3 regions of the Neobacillus sp. PVCKKU3 genome follow, and region 1 is predicted to be linked to each of the others. Evidence: riboswitches for the same ligand, from Rfam matches in the RefSeq annotation. Region 1 holds a riboswitch; each other region holds the start of a gene.

Region 1 (11,864 bases):
TGGACGAAGTTTATGAATTATAATCCAAAAAATCCAGCCTGGTTTAACCGTGATCGTTTTGTCTTATCCGCAGGCCATGGATCGATGCTGTTATATAGCTTATTGCATTTAACAGGTTATGATTTGTCTTTGGATGACTTAAAAAATTTCCGCCAATGGCAAAGTAAAACACCTGGGCATCCTGAATTTGGCCATACCGCTGGAGTGGATGCTACAACGGGACCGCTTGGGCAGGGAGTTGCAATGGCCGTCGGGATGGCGATGGCAGAAAGACATTTGGCATCCGTGTATAATCGCCCTGATTTCAATGTGGTTGACCACTGCACCTATAGTATTTGTGGTGATGGGGATTTGATGGAAGGTGTATCAGCCGAAGCAGCTTCACTTGCCGGTCATTTGAAACTTGGCCGTTTAATTGTGTTATATGATTCAAATGATATTTCCCTTGACGGCGATCTCCATATGTCATTTAGTGAAAGCGTTCAGGAGCGTTTCGAAGCATACGGCTGGCAAGTATTGCGGGTCGAAGATGGGAATGATGTTGAGAAAATAGCGGGAGCGTTAGCTGCTGCTAAGGCTAATCAAGAACAGCCAACCTTAATCGAAGTGAAAACAACCATTGGTTATGGTTCTCCTAATAAAGGCGGCAAGTCTGCTTCTCATGGTGCCCCGCTTGGGAAAGAAGAAATAAAACTTGTAAAAGGGCAATACAACTGGGAATGTGAAGAGGATTTTTATATCCCAGAAGATGTAAGACTGTATTTTAAGGAGCTGGAAGAGGCATCCGGGAAGAAGGAACAGGCTTGGAATAACTTGTTTGCCAAGTATGAGAAAGCCTTCCCCTCTCTTGCAAACGAATTAAGATCTGCCATTAGCGGGCAGCTTCCTGAAGGCTGGGATGAGGATGTTCCGCAATATCAAGTTGGCAAAGATACGCTTGCAACTCGTTCTTCAGGCGGAGAGGTGTTAAACGCTCTTGCGAAAAGAGTTCCGCAATTATTTGGCGGCTCGGCCGATTTGTCATCTTCCAATAAGACCTTGTTGAAAGGTGAAGGAAACTTTAGTGCAGCAGATTATAGCGGAAGAAACATTTGGTTTGGAGTACGCGAGTTTGGAATGGGTGCAGCTGTAAATGGCATGGCACTGCATGGCGGCGTAAAGGTATTCGGAGCAACCTTCTTCGTTTTTTCTGACTACCTGCGCCCGGCCATCCGTCTTTCTGCGCTAATGAAAGTGCCGGTCATCTATGTATTCACACATGACAGCATTGCCGTCGGGGAGGACGGTCCAACGCACGAACCGATTGAACAATTGGCATCCTTACGGGCGATGCCCGGACTTTCAACGATCCGCCCGGCAGACGGAAACGAAACAGCCGCAGCGTGGAAGCTTGCAATAGAAAGTACACAAGAACCGACAGCGCTTATCCTTTCACGTCAAGATTTGCCAACAATCGTTGATGCTAAGACAGCCTATGAAGGTGTTAAAAAGGGAGCCTATGTTGTTTCTAAATCGAAAAATATGGATGGGCTTTTACTCGCATCCGGTTCAGAGGTACCGCTTGCCATTGAGGCGCAAAAGGCACTTGAAAAAGAGGGAATTCGTGTTTCTGTGGTAAGCATGCCAAGCTGGGATCGCTTTGAAAAGCAATCGCAGGAATATAAAGAAAGTGTGCTCCCAAAAAATATTCCCGTGCGGCTTGCAATTGAAATGGGGGCTTCCTTGGGCTGGCATAAATACGTTGGTGATTGCGGAAGCGTCATTGCTGCAGACAAATTCGGCGCTTCAGCACCATCCGAGAGAATACTGGAGGAATATGGATTTACCGTTAAGAATATTGTTTCCCAGTTTAAAGCGCTTCTATAAGGTTCTATGAACAATTTGGATAAGGGCAGACTTCAAGCTTTTGAATCTGCCCTTTTTATGGAGGGTTTTGCATGAAAAAGATAGCGGTATTAACGAGCGGCGGGGATGCACCTGGAATGAATACAGCCATTCGTGCTGTTGTTCGCAGAGGGATACACAAGGGATTAAATGTGTATGGGGTGGTAAATGGTTACAAAGGCCTGATTGAGGGCGATTTCACTCAAATGAGCTTAGGAAGTGTAGGGGATATTATTCATCGGGGCGGCACCATCTTAAAAACATCCAGGTGTGAGGAATTCAAGGACACAATCGTACAGCAGCAGGCAATTCAAAGATTAAGAGAAAACGAGATTGAGGGATTAATTATCATTGGCGGGGATGGTTCTTTCAGGGGTGCAAGAAAATTAACAGAGTTAGGTTTCCCGACGGTTGGTATTCCGGGCTCGATTGATAATGATATCGCAGGGACAGACTATTCGATTGGATTCGATACGGCCGTAAATACAGCTGTTCAAGCAATCGATAAAATTCGCGATACAGCATTTTCCCATGAACGCACGTATGTCATTGAGGTGATGGGTCGTGGTGCAGGGGATATTGCCTTATGGGCAGGTGTGTGCGGCGGGGCGGAGTCTATCATTATCCCAGAAGCCGACTATGATTTGGAAGATGTGATTGATCGGATCAAGCAGGGGCATCAGCGCGGAAAAAGACACAGCATTATTGTAGTGGCAGAGGGTGTTGGCAAAGGGCTGCAAATGGGGAAAGAAATTCAAGAAAAAACCGGATTTGAAACAAAGGTTACCATACTAGGGCATATTCAACGAGGGGGTTCTCCAAGCGCCTATGATCGAATGATGAGCAGCCAAATGGGGGCACTAGCCGTTGATTTAATCATAGAGGGGAAAAAAGGTGTAATGGTAGGGGTGAAAAATGGCCAACTAACCCATACAACCTTTGCGGAGATAGAAAAAGACCGACACAAGGTCGATCTTTCCATTTACGAATTAGCTAGAAGCCTTTCTATTTAAGGAAAAAGAATAGGAGAGTGGCCATATTGGAAAAAAAATATTGCATTCATTGCAGAACGCTCTATTCAAAAGAATCGATTTGCGGTATATGTGGAAAAAGTGAATTCCAGGATATAAAAATTATGATTCATCATCAAGAACAATCGAATCGGAAAAAAATCTTAGCTGAACACTCTATATCTTGTAAACTAGCGTAATCCCTCTTCCGTTATGCAGGGGGATTACGCTCGCGACTATATTTATACTTCTACCTTTTTTTCTTGATCACTAACATTTTGGATTGTTTCGATAAATTTCTGCATTGTATTTGTCAGGAATGAATCTGCCCGGCGAATAAAAACCGTTGTGATTTTGGAGTATTTTTCGGGAATATGATAGATTCGAACAACCCCATCTGCCTCCAAGAGACTAACCGTAGATTTTGGGATAATCGTAATCCCCAAACCGGCTATTACACTGCCCAAAATCGTCTCCCAAGTGCCAAATTCCATGATTTTTGCATTGATTCTTCCCTCATCGCGGACCCAGCCCTCCAATTTTGAACGGTAGCTGCACCCTTGTTTGAAAACAAGGAGCGGCTTGTTTTTTAATTCCTCAAAAGGAACCTCTTCCTGGTTGGAGATTAAAACCAACTCCTCTTCAAAGACTTCATATTGAGCAATTTGTGGATGATTAAAATTTCCTGTTACAAATGCTCCGTCCAGTTTATAGCTGAGAATATCCTCGACTAGATCCTCTGTTACACCACTTACAAGAGACAAGTCAATGTTGGGATATTTCTTGTGATAGGCGGATAGAATCAGTGGAAGTTTGTATAATGTCTCAACAGTGCCTATTTCAAGGGTCCCAACCGGGTTATCCGAGTCTTGAACCACTTTTAACATCTCATCGACCATGGAAATAATTTTTTGAGCATAAAACAATAGTTTTTTTCCTTCCGAATTGATAACCATGCCGCGGCTTGAGCGGTGAAATAACTCGGTTTGAAGTTCTTCCTCCAACTGCCTGATCCTTACGGTTACATAGGATTGAACATAATTTAAGCTTTTGGCGGCCTTTGAAATGCTTCCGAATTCAGCTACCTTTTGAAAGATCCGCAAATCCTTAATTTCCATGGCTATTCCCCCCGTATCAATCTGTTATTCCTATTACCACATTGCTAATAGAGATAATATTTCTAATAGAGATAGATAGTATCTCTTTTAATCATTTTACATGATGGCAGAAAGGTCGTAAGATGTTATTAAAGAATTAAGAAAATTTAAATTATTGAAAAAGGAGAGCAGAAACGATGAGCAAAAAAGACTTTGATGTAATTGTAGTTGGCGCAGGATCGATGGGAATGGCAGCAGGTTACTACCTGGCCAAACAGGGTGTGAAAACATTATTGGTAGATGCATTTGATCCGCCTCATACGAATGGCAGCCATCATGGTGACACACGGATTATCCGCCATGCCTATGGTGAAGGACGGGAGTATGTACCGTTTGCCTTAAGAGCCCAAGAGTTATGGTATGAACTTGAAAGAGAAACACATCATAAGATTTTTACAAAAACCGGTGTTTTAGTATTTGGACCTAAAGGTGAATCTGACTTCGTTGCTGAAACGATCGAAGCTGCTAACATTCATGGGTTGGATGTTGATTTACTAGAAGGCGAAGAAATTCATCAGCGCTGGCCTGGAGTAACCGTCCCTGAAAACTTTAACGCAATCTATGAAAAAAACTCCGGCGTCTTATTCAGTGAAAATTGCATTCGCGCCTATCGCGAGCTAGCTGAAGCAAATGGTGCAAAAGTGTTAACACATACAAGGGTTGAGGATTTTGAGATTTCCGAGGACTCTGTCAAAATCCAAACTGAATTTGGTTCCTTTACCGGCAGTAAGTTGATTTTGAGCATGGGGGCTTGGAACAGCAAACTTCTATCAAAATTAAATATTGATATTCCGTTACAGCCTTACCGCCAAGTTGTTGGGTTCTTCGAATGCGAAGAATCACAGTATAGCAATACCCATGGTTTCCCGGCCTTCATGGTTGAAGTACCGACAGGCATCTATTACGGGTTCCCAAGCTTCAGCGGCTGCGGTTTGAAAATAGGATACCATACTTTCGGTCAAAAAATCGACCCAGATACAATTAATCGTGAATTTGGGATCTATACGGAGGATGAAGGAAATATTCGCAGATTCCTAGAAGAATACATGCCGGGTGCTACTGGAACTCTTAAAAGAGGGGCAGTTTGCATGTACACCAAAACACCTGATGAACATTTTGTGATTGATTTGCATCCGCAGTACTCCAATGTGGCAATCGCAGCAGGCTTCTCCGGCCATGGATTTAAATTCTCAAGTGTTGTTGGTGAAACGTTAAGCCAACTAGTGACAACTGGCAAAACTGAACATGATATTTCTCTTTTCTCTATCAATCGCCCTGCTTTAAAACAGAAAGCAAAGATCTAATAGATTATTAAATTGCCATTATCCTAGAACAATAAAAAAAATAATAAATTTAGAGGTGCAAAAATGAGCGAAAAAACATTAACACAAAGCCAATTAACGTATTTAGATGCAAAACCGGGCATTCAATTAATTAAAGCAGGAACCTATAAATTAAATGAATTAAGCGTATTGCGGGGAACACCTGAGTTAAAGGGGCAAATCCTTGATGTGCCGATTACAGATAAAAAACAAGTATTAACAATGGGTTATTATGCACTACAGCCTTCGGTTGATTATTCTGCAGAATTTACGTTTATCGAAATTAAAGTTGTGACCAAAGGTAAAATGGTTGTCCGCGATGTAGAAGGAAATAAATATGTGGCAGAAGTAGGGGACGTATTAGTCTTCTCGCCTAATACAACGGTTATTTTCGATGGTGAAAGTGATGGCGAAGTGGTTTACTTCAAAAATGTAGAAGCAAATCCTACTTATTTGTAATAAACAAACTTATTTTAAAAAGCATTGACAATTACAAACAGAATGATTATTCTGAAAATAATAAAATTGAATAGAGCGGATGATTGTTGTGGGAGAGTGTATTATCTACATCTACCACCGAAGGAGCAAGTTCCAAAAAAACCCTTGGAACCAATCTCTCAGGTAAAAGAACCATAACAGGACGCACCTCTGGAGAGCGTATTTGAAAATGCCACCAAAGGAGAATGCTCCATAAATATTGGAGTTTAACTCTCAGGTAAAAGGACAGAGAAGGGATGATTCTACACCCCTTTTCTGTCCTTTTTTGTTTTTTTTAAAGCAATTATGGAGAAGTGGAGGAATGATCAATGAGTTTACAACAAAACGATTTAACAATTTTTGAGGCGATTGAAAGTGAGAAAAACCGCCAGCTTCATACCTTGGAATTAATAGCATCAGAAAACTTTGTCAGCCCTGATGTTTTGGAAGCAATGGGAAGCGTGATGACGAACAAGTATGCCGAGGGTTATCCAGGTAAGCGCTATTATGGCGGCTGTGAATTTGTGGATGTCGCAGAACAGGCAGCGATTGAACGGTTAACTAAATTATTCGGCGCCAAATTTGCTAATGTCCAGCCTCACTCCGGTGCCCAGGCCAATACTGCTGTGTTTTTCGCCCTGCTTCAACCAGGCGATAAGATTATGGGGATGAATTTATCGCATGGCGGCCATTTAACTCACGGCAGTCCGGTAGCAATGTCAGGAAAATGGTTCGATGTCGTTTCTTATGGGGTAAGAGAAGACAATCACCTGATTGATTACGATGAGCTGGAAGAAGTTGCGAAAAGAGAACAACCAAAATTAATTATCGCCGGTACGAGCGCTTATCCGAGAGTGATTGATTTTGCGAGATTTAGAGAAATCGCCGATCAGGTTGGCGCAAAACTGATGGTTGATATGGCACATATTGCCGGACTTGTTGCTGCAGGTCTCCATCCTTCTCCGGTTCCATATGCGGATGTTGTGACCAGCACTACGCATAAAACATTGCGCGGCCCACGAGGCGGAGTGATTTTAACAAACGATGAAGAAATCATAAAAAAAATTAATAAAGCTGTTTTTCCGGGAATTCAGGGCGGGCCGCTTATGCATATTATTGCAGCTAAGGCAGTTGCTTTCAATGAAGCATTGCAGCCAAGCTTTAAGGAATATGCCAAACAAATTATAGAAAATTCAGCTGCACTGGGAGAGGCGCTAAAGCAGGAAGGGGCAGCGCTTGTATCCGGCGGGACTGATAACCATATTGTGCTCCTGGATGTGCGTCCATGGGATTTAACAGGAAAAGAAGCAGAGAAATTGCTTGAAGAAGTCGGGATAACAGTTAACAAAAACACCATTCCATACGACCCGCAAAGCCCGTTTGTGACAAGCGGAATCCGCATGGGAACAGCCGCGTTAACAACACGTGGAATGAAACAAGAGGAAATGGTGCAAATCGCAAAAGTGATCGCAGCCGTTCTTAAGAGCAAAGGAGATTTAGCCGTAATCGAACAGGGGAGAAAGACAACAAAAGCAATTTGCGGGAGATTTCCATTATTTCAACAGCCAATCACTGTGTAAGAAAGGGGTAGCTTAATGGAGTATCAAAGCTGTTTTGACATCATCGGCCCAATTATGGTTGGGCCATCAAGTTCTCATACCGCCGGTGTTGTATCAATTGGGAAATTTGTTTATGAGTTGCTTGGAGGGTCCCCGCAAAGGGCGGATATTACTTTCTATGATTCGTTCTCCGAAACATACCAGGGACACGGAACGGATAAGGCGCTTCTTGGCGGTCTGCTTGGGATGAACACAGATGATACCAGAATTAGATATGCGGTTGAATTAACTAAACGATACGGGCTTCACTATGAATTTAAATTTGAAGATCGCTGTCCTTATTACGATCATCCAAATACAACTGTTATTAGGGCAAGACGTGCGGGCCATTTTGTTAAAGTAGGCGGTGTATCATTAGGCGGCGGTTTATCAAAAATCTTTATGATTGATGATGAAATAGTTGATATTCGATTAAGCACAAGTGATGATTTTTCAGAAATCGCAGCAAAATTTCGTTCCAATCCTTTTCATGAAGCGATCTTGGAGGGTGTATGATGGATTTTCGGTCAATGAACGAGCTTCTTGAACTTTGTAACCGTGAACGGAAAACAGTTGGCGACATGATGCTGATGGTGGAAATGGAAAAATCAGGCCGTGACAAAGAGACGATCATCGATATGATGGCAAAGCGGTTAATTAAAATGAAGCAAGCAGTGGAGACCGGTGTAGTGGATGCTTCCCCGGCACCAAGCGGTATTTCCGGCGGTGATGCCGTCAAGATGAGCGAATATGTAAATAACGGGAAGGGCTTATCAGGTCCATATATTAACGATGCCATGACGTTCTCAATGGCAACATCTGAAAGCAATGCACGGATGGGCGTGATTGTGGCGACGCCAACGGCCGGGGCAGCCGGTATTTTACCGGGGGTTTTATTTTCACTGCGAAAGAATGACGACACCTCCTATCGGGATTTAGTCATGGGTTTGTTTACCGCAAGTGCACTCGGATATGTGATTGCCAACCGCTCCTTTATCTCTGGAGCGGCAGGAGGATGCCAAGCGGAGGTTGGTTCGGCCACCGCAATGGCGGCAGGGGCAATTGTTGAATTAAAGGGCGGGACACCAGAGCAGGTCGTAAACGCCACCGCAATCGCGATGAAATCCCTTTTAGGGTTAGTATGTGACCCAGTCGCCGGTCTCGTAGAAGTTCCTTGCATTAAGCGAAACGTGATCGGCACTTCGATTGCCTTTTCAGCAGCCGACCTGTCGCTTGCTGGAATTGAAAGCCGGATCCCATGTGATGAAGTCATTGAGGCAATGTACAAAATAGGCAAGGAAATGCCGCGTACACTAAGGGAAACGGCACTCGGCGGCCTAGCGATGACGGACACGGGAATAAAATTAAAGGATCGGTTACTTTGCAGAAACACATAAGACGGAGGGGCTCAGATGAGTACAGATACAGTATTAAAGCGGACACCGCTTTTTGAAACTTATAAAAAGTACGGCGCAAAGGTCATTGATTTTGGAGGCTGGGAGCTTCCGGTTCAATTTTCTGGAATTTTAGAAGAACATGAGGCAGTCCGTAACGAGGCAGGCCTGTTCGATGTTTCACATATGGGTGAGGTTCTTGTAGAAGGAAAAGATGCTGAGAGCTATATTAATTACCTAGTAACAAACGATGTAGCCAAGCTTCAGATCAACCAGGCACAGTATACGGCAATGTGTTATCCGGACGGCGGAACAGTCGATGATTTACTAGTTTACAAGTTAGCGAGTGAAAAGTATCTGCTTGTGATTAATGCGGCAAATATTGAAAAAGATTACGAGTGGATGAAACAGCAGGCACAAGGGAATGTAGCCTTAACAAATATTTCTTCTGACACTGCCCAGCTTGCCATTCAAGGTCCAAAAGCCGAAAAAATTTTACAAAAAGTAACCGATACAAATTTAGCGGAAATTGGCTTTTTCCATTTTGCTGATCATGTCACGGTTTCCGGGATCTCTGGTGTACTAGTCTCGCGCACCGGCTATACGGGGGAGGACGGATTTGAGCTTTATTTAGCGGCAGACAAAGTGGAAGCGCTTTGGGAGAGGCTCTTAGATGCAGGAACAGAAGATGGCTTAAAGCCTTGCGGACTTGGGGCCCGGGATACACTTCGCTTTGAAGCCCGCTTGGCACTGTATGGTCAAGAGCTTTCCAGCGACATCGGACCGCTCGAATCAGGCATTGGATTTGCCGTAAAAACAAACAAAGAATCAGCATTTATAGGTAAGGAAGTACTTGCTAAGCAAAAAGAAGAAGGATTAAAACGAAAAATAGTCGGAATCGAAGTGACAGGGAGAGGAATCCCGCGGCATGGCTATAAAGTATTTTCTGAAGGCGGAGAGGAAATCGGCTTCATTACATCGGGAACCCATTCCCCGACATTGAAGAAAAGTTTAGGCCTTGCCCTTTTAAGCGCAGAGTTTGCAACAGTTGGAACTCAGGTTAAGGTGGAAATTCGCAATAAGCAAATTGAGGCAGTTGTTGTGAAAACACCTTTTTATAAAAAGAGTTAGGTTCATTTTTTCCGAGATTGATTGGTTTTACAGGAATGACTAAATTTTGAAAACTAGGGTGGAAGGAAGGATTCATATGACAAACGCGACAGCAAACCTTTTATATAGCAAGGAGCATGAGTGGGTATTATTATTGGGTGAAAATCGTGTGCGAATCGGAATCTCTGATTATGCACAGCACCAGTTGGGGGATATCGTTTTCGTTGAGAATCCAGCAGAAGGCGATGAATTAACGGCTAACGAAACAATCGGGACAATTGAGTCGGTTAAAGCAGTTTCTGATATTTACTCACCTGTATCCGGTACAGTTGTAAGTGTCAATGAGGAACTGGAAAGCGCTCCTGAGACGATCAATGAACAACCATATGATGCCGGCTGGCTGGTAGAGGTAGAATTGTCCAATCCAGAAGAATTAGAATCCCTTTTAAATGAGGCTGAGTACCAGGCATTTATTAATGAAGGAGAGGAATAGGATGACAGCGACTTATCGATACCTTCCTGATACAAAAGAAGATCAAGCGGAAATGCTTGAATTGTTAAATGTTTCGTCTGTGGAAGCGTTATTCGAGGATTTACCGGCGGAGATTCGTCTCGATGGTGAGCTAAATATACCGGAAGCAGTTCCTGAACCGCTTCTGTTGAAAAAAATGCAGCAGCTTGCTGGGCAAAATATAAATGCAAATCAATACCCGACGTTTCTTGGTGCAGGAACCTATGACCATTACATCCCAAGTGTAGTGAATCACATGATATCCCGCTCTGAATTTTATACAGCCTATACACCCTATCAGCCGGAAATCAGCCAGGGTGAACTGCAGGCGATCTTTGAATTTCAAACAATGGTATGTGAACTGACAGGAATGGATGTAGCCAATTCTTCGATGTACGATGGCTTTACTTCATTGGCTGAAGCAGCCTCTCTTGCAGTTGCTCATACGAAGCGCACTAAAGTAATTGTGTCACAGGCGGTTCATCCTGAATCCCGCGCCGTTCTGAAAACGGTAGCTGTGGGACAGACATATATAATGGAAGAAACTCGTCTTGATGGTGATGTAACAGACTTAAAGCAGCTTGAGGAACAAGTAGACCAAACCACTGCGGCTGTGATTGTCCAATACCCAAATTTCTTTGGTTCGATTGAAGATTTAGCGGAATTGAAGAAAATTGCAGCGGCAAAAGGGGCTCTGTTTATTGTCAGTGCTAACCCGCTTGCGCTGGCACTCTTGGAGGCACCGGGAAATCTCGGGGCGGATATTGTGATCGGTGATATGCAGCCATTAGGAATCCCAATGTCCTTTGGCGGTCCGCATTGTGGTTACTTTGCCGTTGATAAAAAGTTGATGCGTAAAGTCCCGGGCCGGATTGTCGGGCAAACGTCAGATGATCAAGGGAAACGCGGCTTTGTGTTGACCCTGCAAGCACGGGAGCAGCATATTCGCCGTGACAAAGCATCCTCCAATATCTGTTCCAATCAGGCATTGAATGCCCTTGCTTCTGCCATTTGTATGTCGGCACTTGGAAAACAAGGGATTCGTGACATGGCCCAGCTGAACATTGAGAAAGCTGCTTATATGGCCAAACGGTTAAAAGAAAAAGGATTTATTATTGAAAATCAGGCACCATTCTTTAATGAATTTATCGTTGAGCTGCCGCTTCCGGTCAAGCAAGTAAATGCGAAGCTTCTTGAAGCGGGCATCATTGGCGGGTTTGATTTGGGAAGTGAGTACGGGTTCGAAAATCAAATGCTGATTGCTGTAACTGAGCAGCGGACAAAAGAGGAGATTGACCAATTTATCAATGTATTGGAGGCAGTTGTAAATGGTTGAGTATAGTGAGTTAATCTTTGAAATCAGTCGCTCTGGCCGTGTTGGTGCCAGCCTTCCGGCAAGCG
Region 2 (6,898 bases), on a different contig from region 1:
CAATGCTTTTGTCTAAGCTTTTTTCAGAAGCGACAATGACTATCATATCGCATTTCTAACAATCTATCAATCATCAATTTTTTCCAATTGAGATTGACCGGAACACTCTGTTTAAGAGCGACTTTCACATCATAACATCATTGTTATTTTGATGCAACAGAAAGTTTTTTCCAATACATCATGATTTAAAAGCTCACCCAATGTATTTCAGTCACCTGATTGGCGACAGGAATTATAATATATCTCTTTTTCATATTGTTCTCAACAAGTAATTATTTCCATGACTATTAATAAGCATTAGGTAAAAAAACACTAAACTCGAAAAAGAAAGAGTTTAGTGTTTTATTTTTTCCTATAAATAGTCCACACAATTTCACTAGTTCTGATTAATTTTCTACTACCGGCCCACGATTCACTTCATCCGCTTTATTTATTTTCGTTTTTTGCATTTTATAAATTACAATCAGCAAAATAAACCAAACCGGAGTGACAAATAAAGCAATACGGGTATCTTCTGCAAGTGCAAGTACGATAAGTACGAACGTAAGAAAAGCAAGGATTAAATAGTTGGCAATCGGGAAAAACGGCATTTTAAACTTGTTTGCTTTCGCTAAATCCGGTCTTGTTTTACGATATTTTAAATGGGCAATAACAGTAATTCCCCATATAAAGATAAAACACACGGTAGAAACACTAGTGATCAGTGTAAATACTCCTTCTGGCATTATATAGTTTAAAGCAACGCCAATTAAAATAACAACAGTTGAGAAGAACAATGCATTGGAGGGTACTTTACGTACAGTAAGAATAGAAAGTGATTTTGGTGCATTATTATTTTTTGCAAGTGAGTATACCATACGGCTTGTACTAAAGATGGCACTATTACATGCCGAAGCTGCAGATGTGAGAACAACAAAATTGACAATACCTGCTGCTGCTGCGATACCAACTGCCACGAATACTTGGACAAATGGACTTTCGGCTGGTTTGATAGCGTTCCATGGATAGATGCTCATAATAACTAAAAGTGCACCAATGTAGAAAATGATCACACGAATAGGGATATTATTGATTGCTTTTGGAATTACTCTTTCTGGGTCTTCTGTTTCCCCAGCTGTAAGTCCTACAAGTTCAATGCCTACGAACGCAAAGACAACCATTTGGAATGAGAGGATAAAACCATTTATGCCATTCGGGAACATCCCATCATGGCTCCATAGATTCGTAAAACTCGATGGTCCTGAATCTGTAGAAAAGCCCTTAAAAATCATAAAAATACCAATTACAATGAGTGCTAGGATGGCGATGACTTTAATTAATGCAAACCAGAATTCCATTTCGCCAAATAGTTTTACGGTTGCAAGATTCATCATGAGCAAAAAAACGAGGGCAATTAATCCTGGCATCCACTGTGGCACATGGGGAAACCAATACTGAGTATAAATTCCAACTGCTGTCAAATCCGCCATTGCAATCGTAATCCAACAGAACCAGTAGGTCCATCCTGTGATAAAGGCTGCCATATTACCGAAATAATCTTGAACAAAGTCAACAAAAGAATGATAGTTCAAATTGCTTAAAAGTAGTTCACCTAATGAACGCATGATTAAAAAGCAAATGACGCCTGTAATCATATAAGCAAATAAAATCGATGGTCCAGCTAAATGGATCGACTTTCCCGCCCCAAGAAATAAACCTGTACCAATTGCCCCGCCAATAGCGATTAGCTGTACGTGCCTGTTTTTTAATCCTCTAGCCAATTTTTGTTCCTGCATATCATTTTCCCCTCCTGATGCTTGCAATTTTAATATCCAAAATAGGTTTCATAAATCGGCGTAAAAAAGCGCTTTCATTTTTTCTTTAATTATCCAGCCCCTTTATTTACTTATTCCCATCTTTCTCAACTAAAAAAGGACAGAGAAAAATAGGGGTTCTCCTACTTTTCTCTGTCCTTTTACCTGAGAGTTTGACTCCTTTGGCGGCCCATGGGCTCTCTCCAGAGATGCGTCCTATTATGGTCCTTTTACCTGAGAGATTGATACCTGATTTTTGGAATTTGCTCCTTCGGTGCTAAACGATGCGTTTAGTCTCTCCCATAATATTCATCCGCTAATATGAATTTAATCTCATATTAGTTTATCAAATAAACAATGTCAATTGAATATTCAGAATATATATAATTCGGGAAAAATTCCTTATTATAAAAATAAGATTGATTGCCCAGATATAAGGAGTTTTTTTCCATTGAACTCTTCTGCTCTGGCTCATAGTTCAACCCAATCAATCTACGTTTAGTATCTTTTGTAATTGTAGAAGTATAGTGATAAACTCCTTTGAGTCATGGTAAATTTGTTCCTGAGAATGGGCTGTATTGTTTCGTAATTCCTCAATTTTTCTAAAAAATTCCTTGCATTGACTATTTGATTCAAAGCCTAGCAGCTCGACTAATTTTGGCGTTTTCCGAATGATCGTGCCTTTATCGGATAACTGTAAATTGTCCACCAAAGTCAGGGCTTCATTTTTTGCTAACCGCTCTTCCAAAAGCTCTTTTGCTTTGGTTAATCTTGATTCTGTTAACTTATCAGCCCAGCTGTCATCCGGATAAAATTCTTTAATCACTGAAATGATGTACATTTCCAGAAGTGAAATGAAACTAAAAGCCAACATCCTAATTGGCTGCTTTTGCAAATCGGCCACCGTGACGATCCTGGTAACTTTGTTCTTTTCAAGGATAAAGGTGAATTCTCTCTCCTGAAAAATATCCAGCAAATCAATCAAAGAAGTGGAATCTGAGATAAGGTTATCGGCACGAAAATCCTCAACAAACTCACTTATTTTTCCTTCTTTTTTTATATCTTCTCTTTTTACATATCCAATAAGTTTTCCGCCCTGTTTAACCCCATAAATATCAAAATCGCGATCAAACATTTCCTTTTTAACAGCGGCAGCATCATCTTCCGCTTCGCATGTCTTAATCTCTTCTGAAAGCAATTCCACTGTCAGATTATTTTCATAGATATCTCTTAATTTCCGATAACCTTTTAGGGCATTGGATTTCAACCATGACTCCCCCTTCCTTATTAATGAAGTTTTTATTCTGGACGGTCTTTCAGGCTGTCGTACTTTACAATCGGTCCGAGGTGACTGAACTGCCCTGCTGCCTGCTCCATTAGCAATTGGGCTTCTTCATATGCCCCGGCAGGAAGAATGTCCAACTGACGATACCCCATATTACCATAGCAATAGACGAGCAGAAAATCATTCGTTTCCCAAACTTCAAATCGATACATAAACCAGTGGTTGGGTACAGCTAAATACTGTCCAAATTGAAATGTTTTCTCTCCTAGTCGGTGGAAGGCAAACTCTGCATTCACCGTGGTATAGGATTGGCCAGCCTCTAATATGAGCGGCTGATTTTTCGAATATAGGTGTTCCATCCCTTCCAAAGTGGAAAGTCCTGTTTCTATTTTTGTCGCTACGATGACAGGAGATTGCTTTTTTGTTCTAAATTCATAATAGTCGATGATTTCACTGTCACTCCATTGGACATGGAGATTGGCTTCTTTTAGCAAATTGGCCCACTTCCCGACATCTGCCGGGTTTTCCAATCGCTCACAAGAGAGATAGGTTCCGTTCGGGGTTAAAAAGAAGTCAACGATTTGTAAATACCAGCTGTCACCAAACGTTGGTTTTTCCTTCAGGTGGTCAGGCAGCGACCAATAGTTTTGAATGAAAATGGGCCCCATAATCTCATGAAAGCTGCGTACCGAAATAATCATATCAAAAGAATGCTTAGAAAAATGGTCAAGGAGCTCCATAAAGCCGATTTGATAAAAACTCACGTTTGAGAGCCCTAGCTGCTTGGCCAACTGCCGGGCACAATGGATTCCGTTTTCCGACTGGTCGACTCCGGCGATTTCCGCATCAGGAAAAAGCTTTGCATACCAGCATGCCGACAATCCATTATCACACCCGATTTCCAAAATTCTCTTTGGCTTTAATTGCTTTTGCTGGCTTACCCAGGTGAGCAATGATTTGTGAAAGGACATCGTCCACGATTCTGCAGCTAAACTAAATGGCAGGGTTTGATTCTTTACATCATAAATGTTCCCTTTTCTTTTGCGGGAAATAAGCGGTTCCAGTTCCTCTGCCAAGACGGAATCTACAGCAGTAACGTGCTTCCAAAAGGCGAGCTTGCTTTTGCATTCTTTGATTCCGAGTGAATTAAAATAGTCGTCAATATTTGGTTTCTTTTGTTTCGTCTCAATTGACATACAATAATCTCCAGTTTATCTAAATTATTACTTATTATTAGGACTTGGTATTAAATTTAGTTAGTTTAATATTAAATGGTTTTTGTTATTTTATCAAAAAATTTTTACTTAATAAAAAAAGTGCCAGGTGCGATTAACTAATCGTCCCTGGCACTTTTCATGAAAAGCGTTAGCTCTTCTTTTGTTCTTTTTGATAAGCCTTCAACTGCTCGATCATCACGAGAAGCTCTGGTTCACTAATGGTTGGATATTCGTCAATTTTATCTCTTACGTATTTTAATTGGTCGGGCAGATCCGTTTTTTTATTTGAAAAAAGCGAGGCCACCGTTCCTGTTACAACCCCAATTAAACCGATTCCGACGAACATAAGTACACTTGCAATTAATCGTCCAACAGTTGTCTCTGGGTATAAATCCCCATACCCTACTGTTGTGGTAGTCACAACAGTCCACCACAGGGCATCACCATAACTGTCAAAGTTAGGTTCAATCCAGGCCATTGGGATGGCTGTTAGAAATAACAACGCAATAACGGTTATAAATAATTTATCAAAACGGTATTTTTCAATCAAAAGATCTAGAAGCGAATTATTTCTTTTCACGACGAGGATGAGCCGGACCAAGCGGATTAGGCGGATTAAACGAAGGGTTCTAAATAATTGATCGACGGGTATTAGTGCAAGAAGTTCAATCGGATGGTTTTTAGCAAATTCCCATTTATTTTTGCTTAACAACAACCGTATCACATAATCGACAGCGAAAAGCCCCCATACAAACCAGCCCAAAACATAATCTTCCCGCTCGGGCAATTCAGCAACCAAAGAAAAAATAATAAGTCCAGCTAACAAACATTCATAAACAAAACCAATCTTCCGTTTCAGCCTACATTCCCCCTTACCTAATTAATTTTAAGGGAAAAGCTTTGTAGAATACAAGGTTAAATGATGCATGGGGACGGTTCTCGTGCATCACTTCCACTTTTGGAAATAAAACATATCACTATTTGTCTTACTATCTGTTATAATTGCTATGTTTTTTATCGCTTTTCTATTTCAGGAGGTTCTCCTATGAATCAATTGTTACAATTAAACACGATATTTATTAGTATAATAATAGAAGCAATTCCTTTTATTGTGATCGGCGCGTTTGTTGCGGCACTGATTGAAGTGTTTGTTTCAGAGAATATGATTGTCCGGATCATGCCGAAAAATAAGATTCTTTCAGTGATAACTGCTAGTTTCGTAGGCGCAATTTTTCCAGGCTGTGAATGTGGAATTGTTCCAATTACGAAAAGATTAGTCGAAAAAGGTGTGGCCCTTCCCGCCGCGATTTCGTTTATGCTCACCGGACCAATTATCAATCCGATTGTTCTTTTTTCAACGTATATCGCCTTTGGCAATAGCTGGACGATGGTTTGGTATCGTGCCGGGTTTGCCATTGTGGTTTCGATTTTAGTCGGGATTGTTCTTTCTTTCGTGGTCAAGACGAACCAGTTAAGGCTGAATGCCGATGAACATGGTCATGTCCATGACCATTCGAAACAAAATACGAAGCAAAAATTGGTCAGCGTGATCACTCATACCATCGATGAATTTTTCCACGTCGGAAAGTACTTGGTGATGGGTTCGTTAATCGCTTCAGCGATGCAAACCTTTATCCCGACTTCTACGTTGGCTGCACTTGGACATTCCAAAGTAGCGGGTGTTCTTGTCATGATGGCGCTGGCGTTCATTTTATCAATTTGTTCTGAAGCGGATGCGTTTGTTGCTTCGTCTTTCAGAAACACATTTTCACAAAGTTCAATTGTGACATTCTTGGTGTTTGGTGCAATGGTTGACATCAAGAACCTGCTGATGATGTTCGGAACGTTTAAGCCAAAATTCGTTATCCTGCTTGTTTCGTTAATTTCAGCATTCGTATTTATCGGTTCACTATTACTGTAAAGGAGGGAAGAATATGTTTCGCGTCGTGATTTTATTATTGTTTACCAACTTGTTTTTCTATTTGCATTTATCAGGAAACATTTCGAAGTATATTAATATGAAGTATTCCTTTCTTTCCTACAGTATGATTTATGCCCTATTCTTCCTAACTATTGTAGAAGGAATCAGATGGTACTTTAAAGAGAAAAAATCAGAGATAGAATTGGAATGTCATGAATGCCATCACGATCATTCACATGACCATAAAAAGCCTTCTTTTGGAAAAAAGCTAAAAAGAACGGTTTCGTATACGATGATTGTTCTTCCCGCTTTGACAGGTGTGTTTTTGCCGGTAGCGACCCTAGATTCACAATTAGTTAATGCCAAAGGATTTAGTTTTCCTACGTTAGAGGACGGGGCCGACCGTTATGGCATGCACCAAATATTAAATCCCGACATGAGTAAATTTATGGGCCAAGATGCATTTACGGATTTAGTCAAAAAGGAATTCAAATCGTATAAAGGAAATGACCATATTACCTTAACAGATGAGGACTATTTAAAAGGTCTGGAAGTCATCTACAACTTTTCCGGCGAATTTGTTGGGAAAACCATGACGATGAAGGGTTTTTCATATAACGGTCCGGGGTTAAACGGCAACCAAATCTTCTTATTCCGATTTGGGATTATTCACTGTATTGCC
Region 3 (11,864 bases), on a different contig from region 1:
AAATTGATAATGTGGTTGCAAAATTGCAGGTTAATCCCTTCCCCGCCCGCTTCAGTGGCAATCAGCACCTGGGCATGCTTTTGGAACAACTCGCGCATCCAGTCCTTTTTCCCGCGCTTGAAACCGCCGCGGAAAGGAACGGAGGAAATTCCGTGCTGCTTTAAGTACCACTGTAAATATAATTGGGTAGCCCGGTATTCCGTAAAAATAATCACTTTATCATTTATTTTCTGAATTAATTCAAGGGCTTTTACTGCCTTGGAATTTTGCTCGACGGTCTCTACCTTTTTAATTAAAAAGTTGATTTGTTCTTGATAGGCCTGCGTTGGGTTTTCCTTTTTAAGAAGCATGTTTTTTAAGGTGTAGAAAACGGCCTCGCGGCTTGAGCATGCTTCACGCTGCAAAGTCATCACAGAAAAACTGCTCGTTTGAACCCAGTCTCCCTCATTTTTAAGCTCTAAGATGGAGTCATACAGTTCGCGTTCCGATTTTGTAAATTCAATCGGAATCGTCTCCACATGCCGTTTCGTCCATTCGATTCCTGTATCGGCACGGCGGTTGCGGATCATGACTTTATTGACTAGCTCTTTTAGATGCTGGTCATCATTTAAGGAACGGGAATCACGTTTATATTTTTCGTAAAAGACAGTTTCATTCCCTAAGTGACCAGGCTTTAATAGGGATACGAGGTTAAAAATCTCCTCAATCCTGTTTTGAATAGGTGTTGCCGTCAGCAATAAACAAAACTTCTTTTTTAAGTTTTGAACAAATTCGTAGTTTTTAGTTTTATTATTTTTTAATTTATGGGCTTCATCGATAATGATGAGGTCATAGTCTTGCTTGTAAATGATCTCCCGATGCGGATTTCGTTTCGCCGTATCGATGGAGGAAACAACGACATCACATTGTTCCCAAACATAGCTTTTTCTTTGAGTGACAGCTGGTATATAAAATTTGCTATTTAATTCCTGTGCCCACTGGGTGACTAAGGAGGCGGGAACAAGAATTAACACTTTTTTCACTAATCCGCGAATCATGTATTCTTTTAAAATTAACCCCGCCTCGATAGTCTTTCCGAGACCCACTTCATCCGCAAGGATGGCCTTTCCGTTCATGTTTTCAACCACCTGCTTGGCTGTTTCAAGCTGATGAGGGAGAGGCGTCAAATTTGGCAGATGCTTTGGGGCCTGCAGGCCTTCGAATTCCGGGACCACCAAGTGTTTTTCAATATCGATGGCCAATTTAAAAAGCTCCCAATTCCCCCAAGGTCCATCATGATCAATTTTATGTAAAAAATCATCCTGCCAGGAGGAATCAAATTCCATTTCGACATTCATCCTTTTCAGCTCCTTTTTTCGATAAAATGTTATTGCCCGATATGTTGTTTTAATGGTAGGATGATAATAGCTTTGAAAGTTTCAAATATTTAAATAAGGTAATCTATTTTTTAAGTATAATTAGTATGACCAAATTGGAAAAAAATATTATAAGTGCGAATGAAAACAAGGGGAGAGACTACTTTTTGTAGCGCCGAAGGAGCAAGCAGCTTATGTGAATCTCTCAGGCAAAAGAACTCTTGTTGGACGCAGCTCTGGAGAGTGCTGGATGATACCAGCCACCAAAGGGGACAGCCGATTTAGGTAAACTTTCAGGTGCAAGGACAGAGACCTTCTTTATTGGTAAAGGGAGGTTTCTGTCCTTTTTTGCACCTTTTTGTTGTTTTTAGGAAAAGGGCAAGGAGTTTTCCTGGTTTTGTTAATTGGCAATAATTCATTTTTACAAATAATGAACATGTAGTAAATGAAGGGGGATTTATGATGACGGAATTAAAACGCACTCCGCTGTTTGAAGTTTACAAGGAATACGGCGGAAAAACCATCGATTTTGGCGGCTGGGAGCTGCCTGTCCAGTTTTCAAGCATCAAGGATGAGCATGAAGCTGTCCGCACGAAAGCCGGTTTATTCGATGTGTCCCATATGGGCGAAGTTGAGGTAAAGGGCCCAGACAGCCTCAACTATTTACAAAAATTGATGACAAATGACATCTCAAAAGTGAAAAACGGCGGGGCACAATATACTGCGATGTGCTATGAAAACGGCGGAACTATTGACGACCTGCTTGTTTACAAGGTTGAAGACAATCATTATTTGCTTGTTGTCAACGCATCGAATATTGAAAAGGACTACAACTGGCTGGAGAAGCATCTTGAAGGCGATGTAACAATCGAAAATTTGTCTGAAACAATGGCACAGCTTGCGCTTCAAGGCCCTCTTGCTGAAAAGGTATTACAGAAGCTTGCTTCAGAGACGGATTTAAGTCAAATCGGCTTTTTCAAATTCCAGCAGGAAGTTGTTTTAAATGGGAAAAAAGCACTTGTATCTAGAACTGGTTATACAGGGGAAGACGGTTTTGAAGTATATTGTGATGCCGGTGATGTCGTAGAACTCTGGACTGCCATTCTGGAAGCCGGAAAAGACGAGGGAGTTATTCCTTGCGGCCTCGGTGCACGCGACACACTTCGTTTTGAAGCAAATTTAGCGCTTTACGGCCAGGAATTATCACCGGAAATCTCCCCGCTTGAGGCAGGAATTGGCTTTGCAGTGAAATTGAATAAAGAGGCTGATTTTATTGGAAAAGAAGCTCTCGTGAAACAAAAGGAAGCAGGTTTGTCCCGGAAGCTTGTTGGGGTTGAGATGGTTGACCGGGGAATTCCGCGTCACGGCTATCCAGTTTACAAAGGGGAAGCGCTAATTGGTGAAGTTACCACCGGTACACAGTCCCCAACCTTAAAGAAAAACATCGGACTTGCCCTCATTTCTTCCGAACATGCAGGACTCGATACCGAAGTTGAAGTTGAAATTCGCGGAAAACGTTTAAAAGCGAAAGTGGTTCCTACACCTTTTTATAAAAGAGAAAAGAAATAGCAGAAGGGAGCAAGGTTTATGAAACATCGCTATTTACCCATGACTGAACAAGATAAGCAGGCAATGCTGGAGACAATTGGCGTTTCCACTGTCGATGAACTATTCAGTGATATTCCTGAAAAAGTACGATTTAAAGGTGAATACAATATTAAACCGGCAAAATCAGAAACAGCTTTGATGAAAGAACTTTTTCAGTTAGCAAGCCGGAATGCTGATTTAAAATCGAATGTGTCTTTCTTAGGTGCCGGAGTTTATGACCACTATATGCCGGTTATCGTTGACCATGTCATCTCAAGATCAGAGTTCTACACAGCCTATACACCTTACCAACCGGAGATCTCCCAAGGGGAACTGCAGGCGATTTTTGAATTCCAAACAATGATTTGTGAATTAACAGGAATGGATGTGGCTAACTCCTCGATGTATGACGGCGGTACCGCACTTGCTGAAGCAGCAATGCTAAGTGCTGGCCACACTAAACGGAAAACCATCCTGGTTTCCGGTGCTGTCCACCCTGAATCCCGTGAGGTTCTGGAAACTTACGCAAAGGGTCAATACCTTGATGTGATTGAGGTTCCTGTGAAGGATGGCATTACTGATGTTGAAGCCCTAAAAGGATTGCTAAATGCTGACGTAGCTGCGGTTGTCGTTCAATATCCAAACTTTTTAGGTCGAATTGAACCTTTAAAAGAGCTTGAAGAGATTATTCACGAAAATAAAGCAATGTTTGTTGTTTCCAGCAATCCATTATCACTTGGAATTTTGACACCCCCAGGAAAATTTGGTGCAGATATTGTTGTCGGCGATGCCCAGCCGTTCGGAATCCCGACTGCCTTTGGAGGTCCGCACTGTGGCTATTTTGCGGTTACGACCAAGCTAATGCGTAAAGTTCCCGGACGTCTTGTCGGCCAGACAACAGATGACCAAGGCCGCCGCGGTTTTGTTTTAACACTGCAGGCACGTGAGCAGCATATCCGCCGCGATAAGGCGACTTCTAATATTTGCTCCAACCAAGCCTTGAATGCCCTTGCTGCATCTGTTGCGATGACTGCCCTTGGAAAAAAAGGTGTCCGCGAAATCGCAACAGCCAATTTACAAAAGGCTCATTATGCAAAAATCGCTTTTAAAGAAGCAGGGTTTGAAGTAGTTAATGATGGTCACTCCTTTAACGAGTTTGTTGTCAATTTAAATAAACCGGTAAAAGAGGTTAATCAGCAGCTGCTCCAAAAAGGAATCATTGGCGGTTATGATTTGGGCCGTGACTATCCTGAGCTTGCAGGCCATATGCTCATCTGCGTGACAGAGCAAAGAACGAAGGAAGAGATTGATACATTAGTGAAAGAATTGGGGGATTTGCATGCATAATCAAGACCAGAAGCTGATTTTTGAAGTAAGTACACCAGGCCGGGTCGGATACAGCCTTCCGGAAATGGATGTTCCTGAAGCAGATGTTGCTGCGCTCCTTCCAGAAGGATATTTAAGGGAAGAGGAGCCTCTGCTCCCTGAAGTTTCAGAACTGGATATCATGCGCCATTATACGTCCCTCTCCAGACGGAATCACGGTGTAGACTCCGGTTTTTATCCATTAGGGTCTTGTACGATGAAATACAATCCTAAGATTAATGAGAATGTAGCCCGCTACAACGGGTTTGCGCATATTCATCCGCTCCAGGATGAAAGTTCAGTTCAAGGTGCGCTTGAGCTTTTATATGACCTTCAGCAGCATTTAAAAGAAATTACCGGTATGGATGAAGTGACCTTACAGCCGGCGGCAGGTGCCCACGGGGAATGGACCGGATTGATGATGATTCGCGCATACCATGAAGCAAATGGCGACCTAAAACGGAACAAGGTTATCATACCTGACTCCGCTCACGGTACAAACCCAGCTTCTGCAACAGTTGCAGGACTTGAGACGGTTACAGTAAAGTCGAATGAAAATGGTCTTGTAGACTTAGAAGACTTAAGAAGAGTGGTGGGAGAAGATACAGCAGCGTTAATGTTGACGAACCCGAATACACTTGGCCTTTTTGAAGAACATATTGTTGAAATTGCTGAAATCGTCCACGAAGCTGGCGGTAAGGTTTATTACGACGGGGCGAACCTAAACGCAGTTCTATCAAAAGCCCGCCCGGGTGATATGGGCTTTGACGTAGTTCACTTGAATCTTCACAAAACGTTTACTGGCCCGCACGGAGGCGGCGGTCCTGGTTCCGGTCCTGTCGGTGTGAAATCAGATTTAATTCCGTTCCTGCCAAGACCGGTTATTGCCAAACAGGGCGACGAATATGTTCTAGATTATGATCGTCCGCAATCAATTGGCCGCGTTAAGCCATACTACGGAAACTTTGGCATTAACGTCCGCGCTTATACCTATATTCGGTCTATGGGGCCAGACGGCTTAAAAGCAGTGACTGAATATGCTGTTTTAAATGCTAACTATATGATGAGAAGATTGGCGGAGTATTATGATCTGCCGTTTGACAGACATTGTAAGCATGAGTTTGTATTAAGCGGAAGACGCCAGAAGAAATTGGGCGTCCGCACATTGGATATTGCGAAGCGACTGCTTGATTTCGGCTTCCATCCACCAACCATTTACTTCCCATTAAATGTGGAAGAATGTATCATGATTGAGCCGACAGAAACAGAATCTAAGGAAACGTTAGATTCCTTTATCGACATCATGATCCAAATCGCCAAGGAAGCCGAGGAAAATCCGGAAATCGTCCAGGAGGCTCCGCACACAACCGTGGTAGGCCGCTTAGATGAAACGACAGCTGCTCGTAAGCCGGTCTTACGATATCAGAATGCATAAAAAGATTAACAGGCTCTGGATTGCTCCGGAGCCTGCTTTTTTAGCTTTTATATCAATACGCCAATAGGCTGTTGCGATTTTTCATAAAAATCAATATAAAAGGCCCCAGAAAGGTTCTGGAGCCCATTTACGATTATTTTTTGGCTTTCACTTTACCAGACCACTTTTTGAACCCGCCTTGAAGCTGAGTTAGATCCTTGTAGCCCTTTTTGTGTAAAAATTGAGCCGCACGAGCACTGCGCATGCCGCTTTGGCAATATAAATAAACAGGCATGTCCGGTCTGATTTCTTTCATGCGCATTCTAATTTGTGACATTGGAATATTACGTGCTCCTAAAATATGTCCGTCTTCAAATTCATTTGGTTCACGAACATCAATCAGCTGTGCCTTTCTGTATCCTGCACGGAATTCCTCTTCTGTTACTGTTTTTACAATTCTTTTTTGATAAAAGAAAGTAAAAACAGAGTAGATGATAACCGCTACGACAATGATTAATAAAACATAAAGTGAATTCAACTTCTATTTGCCCCCTTCAAGCTTGTTGCACTAGTATTTATTATATAAGTCATTTTCTTAAAGATAAAGAAGAATGGACAAAAATCTTCTTAAAAAATTATACCAAAAACATCTCATTTTGAAATTCCCCCTCATTTTGATAGACTAGTAAAAGGAAATTATAAATAAAAGAGGTTTTTCTATGGAAAAGGAAATATGGCGGTTTATCGATTCTGGCAATAGTTCTCCTGCTTTTAACATGGCATTGGATGAAGCCTTGTTAGATTGGCACAGTGAAGGAAAGATTCCACCGGTGATCCGATTTTACGGCTGGAACCCGCCGACGCTGTCCGTTGGTTATTTTCAAAGGGTTGAAAAAGAAATTGATATGGAAGCGGTAAAAACACACGGGCTTGGCTTTGTCAGAAGACCAACTGGAGGCAGAGGGGTTCTCCATGAGCATGAACTGACATACAGCGTCATTGTTTCAGAGGAGCATCCAGCAATGCCCAAAACAGTTACTGAAGCTTATCGTGTTATTTCTGAAGGGATACTAAAAGGATTTCATCAACTGGGACTAGAAGCATATTTTGCTGTTCCGAAAACAGCTGAGGAACGGGATGCCTTAAAAAATCCTAGGTCCGCGGTCTGCTTTGATGCCCCAAGCTGGTATGAGTTGGTGGTGGAAGGGCGCAAGGTCGCAGGAAGTGCTCAAACACGACAGAAGGGTGTCATTCTCCAGCATGGCTCGATTCTTTTGGACCTGGATGAAGACAAGCTTTTTAGCTTATTCAAATACCCGAATGACCGGGTGAAGGAGCGGATGAAAAAAGCATTCAAGGATAAGGCTGTTGCTATTAATGCGATTAGTCCGCGAAGGATTACTCTCGATGAGGCCAAGGAAGCTTTTTATAAAGGATTTGCAGAAGGTTTAAATATTGAGCTTGAATCCTATCAGTTGACAGATGAAGAGCTTGCCTATGTTAATAAGCTAGCCAAAGATCGGTATGAAAATGATGAGTGGAATTTTAAGAGATGACTTGCTAAAGCGGCTTTGCCGCTTTTTTCCTATTTCATTGGAGGCAACCGGCGAAAATTGTTAAAATTTCTCGTTTTATAGCGAAAATTGCACTATATCTTTTATTTTCTCGTGAATCTATTTATTTTAAAGTTTGACAAAATAATTGTTTTTTGTATGACATACAATATGTAGGGGTGTCGAAAATATTTTCGGTACTATATATTGATTTTTTGTTGCCATGCTATGTTCATATATGGTAACTTAAATTTATTAAATCAACTAGATAAGCAAAAGCTTACTAGATTCTTACACAAGATAGAGAATATATAGATAAAGGAGTTGTATTCATGTCTGTAGTTTTTAGACAAGAATTGAATATTGATTTTGGGAGGTTGAATGAGGATATCCGCCTATTTCCACAGGTGCACCCGGTCACCCCAGATATGAAAATAACTCACAAGGGTGTTTCGCGTTTGGTCATGTTAGACCGCTACACCTTTAAAGACACTGAAAAAATCACCCTCACAAATGGCGACTTTGTTGTTCTTACGATTAAAGAAGATACAAAATTCCCGGCACGCGGCTTAGGATACATTCAGGAAATCGATTGGGAGAAGAAGAAGGCTAAGGTTTTAGTAGAAGAGGAATTTAGAGGCGTCCTCGATGGTGAAGCAGCAGAAACTGGAGTTATTTATAGTTCGCTGGATGTCATTGAGAAGCCGTTAGAGCTTTTCTATGAGCAGATTGCTAAACGTGTTGCGACTGGCATTGCTGCTGTAGAAGAGACGGAAGAGAAGCGCATAGAATGGACAGAAAAGTTCTATCAAGAGCTAGTGAGCTTGAACTTCATTCCGGCCGGCCGTGTTCTGTATGGCGCGGGATCTGGCACTGAGGTAACTTATTTCAACTGCTATGTAATGCCGTTCGTAGCGGATTCCCGTGAAGGAATCTCTGACCACCGCAAGCAGGTTATGGAAATCATGAGCCGCGGCGGCGGTGTTGGAACCAATGGTTCGACATTACGGCCAAGAAACACCTTGGCAAGAGGCGTAAATGGTAAATCATCCGGTTCGGTATCTTGGTTGGATGATATTGCGAAGTTGACTCATTTGGTCGAACAGGGGGGCTCACGCAGGGGCGCCCAGATGATCATGCTGGCGGACTGGCATCCAGACATCATTGAATTTATTATTTCTAAGATGCAAAATCCTAGAATCCTTAGATTCTTAATTGAAAATACATCTGATGAAACAATCAAAAAGCTTGCTAAAGAAAAGCTGAAATTTAAACCATTCACCCTTCAAGAAGAAGCGATGTACCAAGGAATTGTAAATTATAAAAACATTCCTGGTTATGGTGGTTTCAGCGAATCAATTATTGCAGATGCTGAGGAAAAACTCGCAACTGGCGGTACTTATTCAGTTCATAATCCAGAGTTCCTCACTGGAGCAAACATCTCTGTTTGCTTGACGAAAGAATTTATGGAAGCTGTTGAAAATGATGGTGAATATGAACTTCGTTTCCCTTACGTAGAAAACTACGACCAAGAGGAAATGAAAATCTATAATGAAAAATGGCATGAAGTTGGGGATGTTCGCGAGTGGGAAAGACTGGGTCACAAAGTTCGTGTGTACAAAAAAATTAAGGCAAAAGAACTTTGGAACTTAGTTAATATTTGTGCGACTTACTCTGCAGAACCTGGTATCTTCTTCATTGATAATGCAAATGACATGACAAATGCGAAAGCATATGGTCAACAGGTAGTTGCTACAAATCCTTGTGGGGAGCAACCTCTCGCACCATTTTCCGTCTGTAACCTTGCTGCAGTAAACCTTGCAGAAATGGCAGATAAGGAAACTAAAACAGTAGACTTTGATAAGTTAAAAAATACAGTAGCAGTCGGCGTCCGCATGCAGGACAACGTTATCAACGCTACTCCATACTTCTTAGACGAAAACAAAAAGCAAGCACTTGGTGAACGCCGCGTTGGTCTTGGGGTAATGGGTCTGCACGACCTGCTTATCTACTGCGAAACTGAGTACGGTTCACCTGAAGGAAATAAGCTGGTCGATCAAGTTTTCGAAACAATTGCAACTACAGCTTACAAAGAATCTGTTGAATTGGCGAAAGAAAAGGGAAGCTTCCCATTCTTAACTGGTGAAACACTTGAGGAAACAAACCGCTTACGCCAAGCATTTATTAATACCGGATTTATGAAGAAAATGCCTGAAGAAATCCGTGAATCTATTGTGGAAAACGGAATAAGGAATTCACATTTGCTAACTGTTGCTCCAACGGGTAAAGTTATTGCCCCCAGTGTTCGTAAGAGCGCTGCGTAAACTTAGCTATATGCGGGAAACTCTGGCGCATCTCTTACTACCTTGTCTTGCCAACAAATAAAGGGTAAAAATGTAAGAGTGTTGGTGATTGCCTACCAGACAATCCGCAGGGAAGTCGTGGCTGACCCCTCAACGACTACATGCTGAGCAACCATTTTTGTTGAAGGAACGTACGTTCTGTTTTATAATGAAAGAAAACAGGACGGTGTTTTTCAATGATTAAAAGATGCCTCAACTGTGATAAGGAAATAAAGGTAAAACCCAGTCATTACGATAGAAAAAAGTTTTGTTCACGACAATGTCAATCTAGTTTCCACAAGACCAATCCGCCTGACTTTTGGATGGAATTGTCAAAAAAGGTAAAGGTTAATTGCAGTTTTTGTGGGAACGAATTACTTAGAAAGCCATCAGCCATATTTAATACCAACTTTTGTAACCAGAAATGTAAACAAGAATATCAAATTCAAAATGCCCAATTAATTAACCAGCATCTCAAAAATCGGGTTGAAATAGAATGTGATATTTGCGGAAAAAAATTCAGTGTGCCCAAGAATCGTGAATTAACTTCTAAATATTGTTCAAAACATTGTCTTGGTCTTGCTAATGGTAGAAGGGGAAAAATATTATACAAAAAACAATTATTAGTAAAATGTAATAATTGTGGTAAGGAATTTGAGAAGAAACCCTCTACTTGTCGGCCATTAAATTTTTGTTCAACTGATTGTATGGGCAGCTATTACAGTAAAAATAAATTATTTTCTGGTGAAAATAGTGGGACTTGGAATGGCGGAGACATAGATTACTATGGGCCTAATTGGCGATTGCAAAGAAGATTGGCAAGAAAACGTGACAACTATACTTGTCGTGACTGTGGAAAGACTGAAGAACAGTACGGACATGAACTTTCTGTTCATCATATTATACCTTTTAGAAATTTTAACGGAGATTGGGAGAAGGCTAATGAACTTTCAAACCTAGTAACTCTCTGTGAATACCCTTGTCATAGAAAAAGGCATTCAAAAATGGTTGGTGATATAGTCTGACCCATATGGCGACATATGGAGCGGGTACTAATAATCCCGCCCTCTATAAACTGATTAATTATAGAGAGTAACAAACGTGAGTACTGGAACAATGGTTGGTGTTTCAACTGGATTAGAACCTTATTTCTCATTCTCATATTTCCGTAGTGGACGCCTTGGTAAATTTATCGAAGTGAAAGCAGACATCGTACAGGAGTATTTAGACCGAAATCCAGAAGCAGATTCAAATAATCTGCCAAACTGGTTCGTCACTGCGATGAATCTTGCTCCTGAGGCACACGCAGATGTCCAATGTGTCATCCAGCGCTGGATTGACAGTTCCATCAGTAAAACAGTTAATGCACCAAAAGGATACAGCGTTGAGCAGGTTGAAAAGGTATACGAGCGTTTATACCGTGGCGGTGCAAAAGGCGGTACTGTCTATGTAGACGGTTCACGCGATTCTCAGGTTTTAACATTGAAAGCTGAAGAAAACACAAATGAACAATTATCTATCTTTGAAAAAGAAGAAAAGCAGCATGTAGTCTTAGTCGAAACCATCACTGACCTTCGTTCAACGGATGTAACGATAGGTTCTGAAGTCGGCAACACATGCCCGGTATGCCGCAAAGGAAAAGTTAAAGAAATTGGCGGCTGTAATACATGTACTAACTGTGGCGCACAATTAAAGTGTGGTCTATAAAATGCTTTTGAGAGAGGATGGAGATATACTCCATTCTCTTATTTTTTATAATTATTCACAAAAACTCAACCCACGTGGCTATGTATATTGGAGCAGGCAATATGATTATGGCATCATCTTCTAAAGGGGTTATGATCGCTTACACAAGCAATACCTATTGGAAGCCAACATACATTGGCGCCAAGCGTATATAATAAGTTCAGGGCATCGACAAAAGTCGATGTTCTTTTTTTTAAAGCTCTGTTATAACTGAATGTTGATTTTACTGAGTTTGAAAAATAAACGGAAGAATTCCGTTTATTTTGGGAAATACTCATATTCCCTTAAAAATTAAGGAAGTTTTTCCGGCTATTTCATTTAAATCTTTGGATTTTGTGTTATTTAGAGCAGTTAAACGGAATATCTCCGCTTATCTCTGCTTCTTAAGCTTCCTTTTTATACATTAGCCGGAAATTCTCCGCCTATGAATTTTCATACCTACATGAAAATCAACAATGAATAATAACAGAGCCTTTGCAAAAGCCAATTAGATATGCATAGA

Evidence for each region. Region 1 has a riboswitch for glycine ahead of glyA (serine hydroxymethyltransferase). Riboswitches for the same ligand answer to the same signal wherever they lie in the genome.
Region 2: another riboswitch for glycine. It lies ahead of ACNQGS_RS21830 (amino acid permease); the one in region 1 lies ahead of glyA (serine hydroxymethyltransferase).
Region 3: another riboswitch for glycine. It lies ahead of gcvT (glycine cleavage system aminomethyltransferase GcvT); the one in region 1 lies ahead of glyA (serine hydroxymethyltransferase).

Annotation. Positions count from the first base shown of each region.
Region 1 covers NZ_JBLVQN010000052.1:30,584-42,447, forward strand. The annotation lists gene tkt (transketolase) at 1-1,866, shown strand, start outside; gene pfkA (6-phosphofructokinase) at 1,938-2,897, shown strand; gene ACNQGS_RS25460 (LysR family transcriptional regulator) at 3,137-4,012, opposite strand; gene solA (N-methyl-L-tryptophan oxidase) at 4,189-5,355, shown strand; gene ACNQGS_RS25470 (hypothetical protein) at 5,419-5,832, shown strand; glycine riboswitch at 5,912-6,016, shown strand; glycine riboswitch at 6,020-6,102, shown strand; gene glyA (serine hydroxymethyltransferase) at 6,180-7,430, shown strand; gene ACNQGS_RS25480 (serine dehydratase beta chain) at 7,446-7,964, shown strand; gene sdaAA (L-serine ammonia-lyase, iron-sulfur-dependent, subunit alpha) at 7,964-8,845, shown strand; gene gcvT (glycine cleavage system aminomethyltransferase GcvT) at 8,861-9,973, shown strand; gene gcvH (glycine cleavage system protein GcvH) at 10,050-10,445, shown strand; gene gcvPA (aminomethyl-transferring glycine dehydrogenase subunit GcvPA) at 10,447-11,799, shown strand; gene gcvPB (aminomethyl-transferring glycine dehydrogenase subunit GcvPB) at 11,792-11,864, shown strand, end outside.
Region 2 covers NZ_JBLVQN010000038.1:49-6,946, forward strand. The annotation lists gene ACNQGS_RS21830 (amino acid permease) at 387-1,775, opposite strand; glycine riboswitch at 1,944-2,003, opposite strand; glycine riboswitch at 2,006-2,106, opposite strand; gene ACNQGS_RS21835 (hypothetical protein) at 2,281-3,060, opposite strand; gene ACNQGS_RS21840 (methyltransferase domain-containing protein) at 3,093-4,274, opposite strand; gene ACNQGS_RS21845 (potassium channel family protein) at 4,444-5,121, opposite strand; gene ACNQGS_RS21850 (permease) at 5,323-6,216, shown strand; gene ACNQGS_RS21855 (TIGR03943 family putative permease subunit) at 6,230-6,898, shown strand, end outside.
Region 3 covers NZ_JBLVQN010000001.1:237,801-249,664, forward strand. The annotation lists gene ACNQGS_RS01255 (DEAD/DEAH box helicase) at 1-1,337, opposite strand, end outside; glycine riboswitch at 1,497-1,586, shown strand; glycine riboswitch at 1,590-1,666, shown strand; gene gcvT (glycine cleavage system aminomethyltransferase GcvT) at 1,818-2,924, shown strand; gene gcvPA (aminomethyl-transferring glycine dehydrogenase subunit GcvPA) at 2,943-4,289, shown strand; gene gcvPB (aminomethyl-transferring glycine dehydrogenase subunit GcvPB) at 4,282-5,742, shown strand; gene ACNQGS_RS01275 (rhodanese-like domain-containing protein) at 5,876-6,259, opposite strand; gene ACNQGS_RS01280 (lipoate--protein ligase family protein) at 6,441-7,277, shown strand; partial or broken gene ACNQGS_RS01285 (vitamin B12-dependent ribonucleotide reductase) at 7,607-9,559, shown strand; gene ACNQGS_RS01290 (HNH endonuclease) at 9,940-10,641, shown strand; partial or broken gene ACNQGS_RS01295 (ribonucleotide reductase barrel domain-containing protein) at 10,721-11,323, shown strand; gene ACNQGS_RS01300 (NlpC/P60 family protein) at 11,341-11,517, shown strand.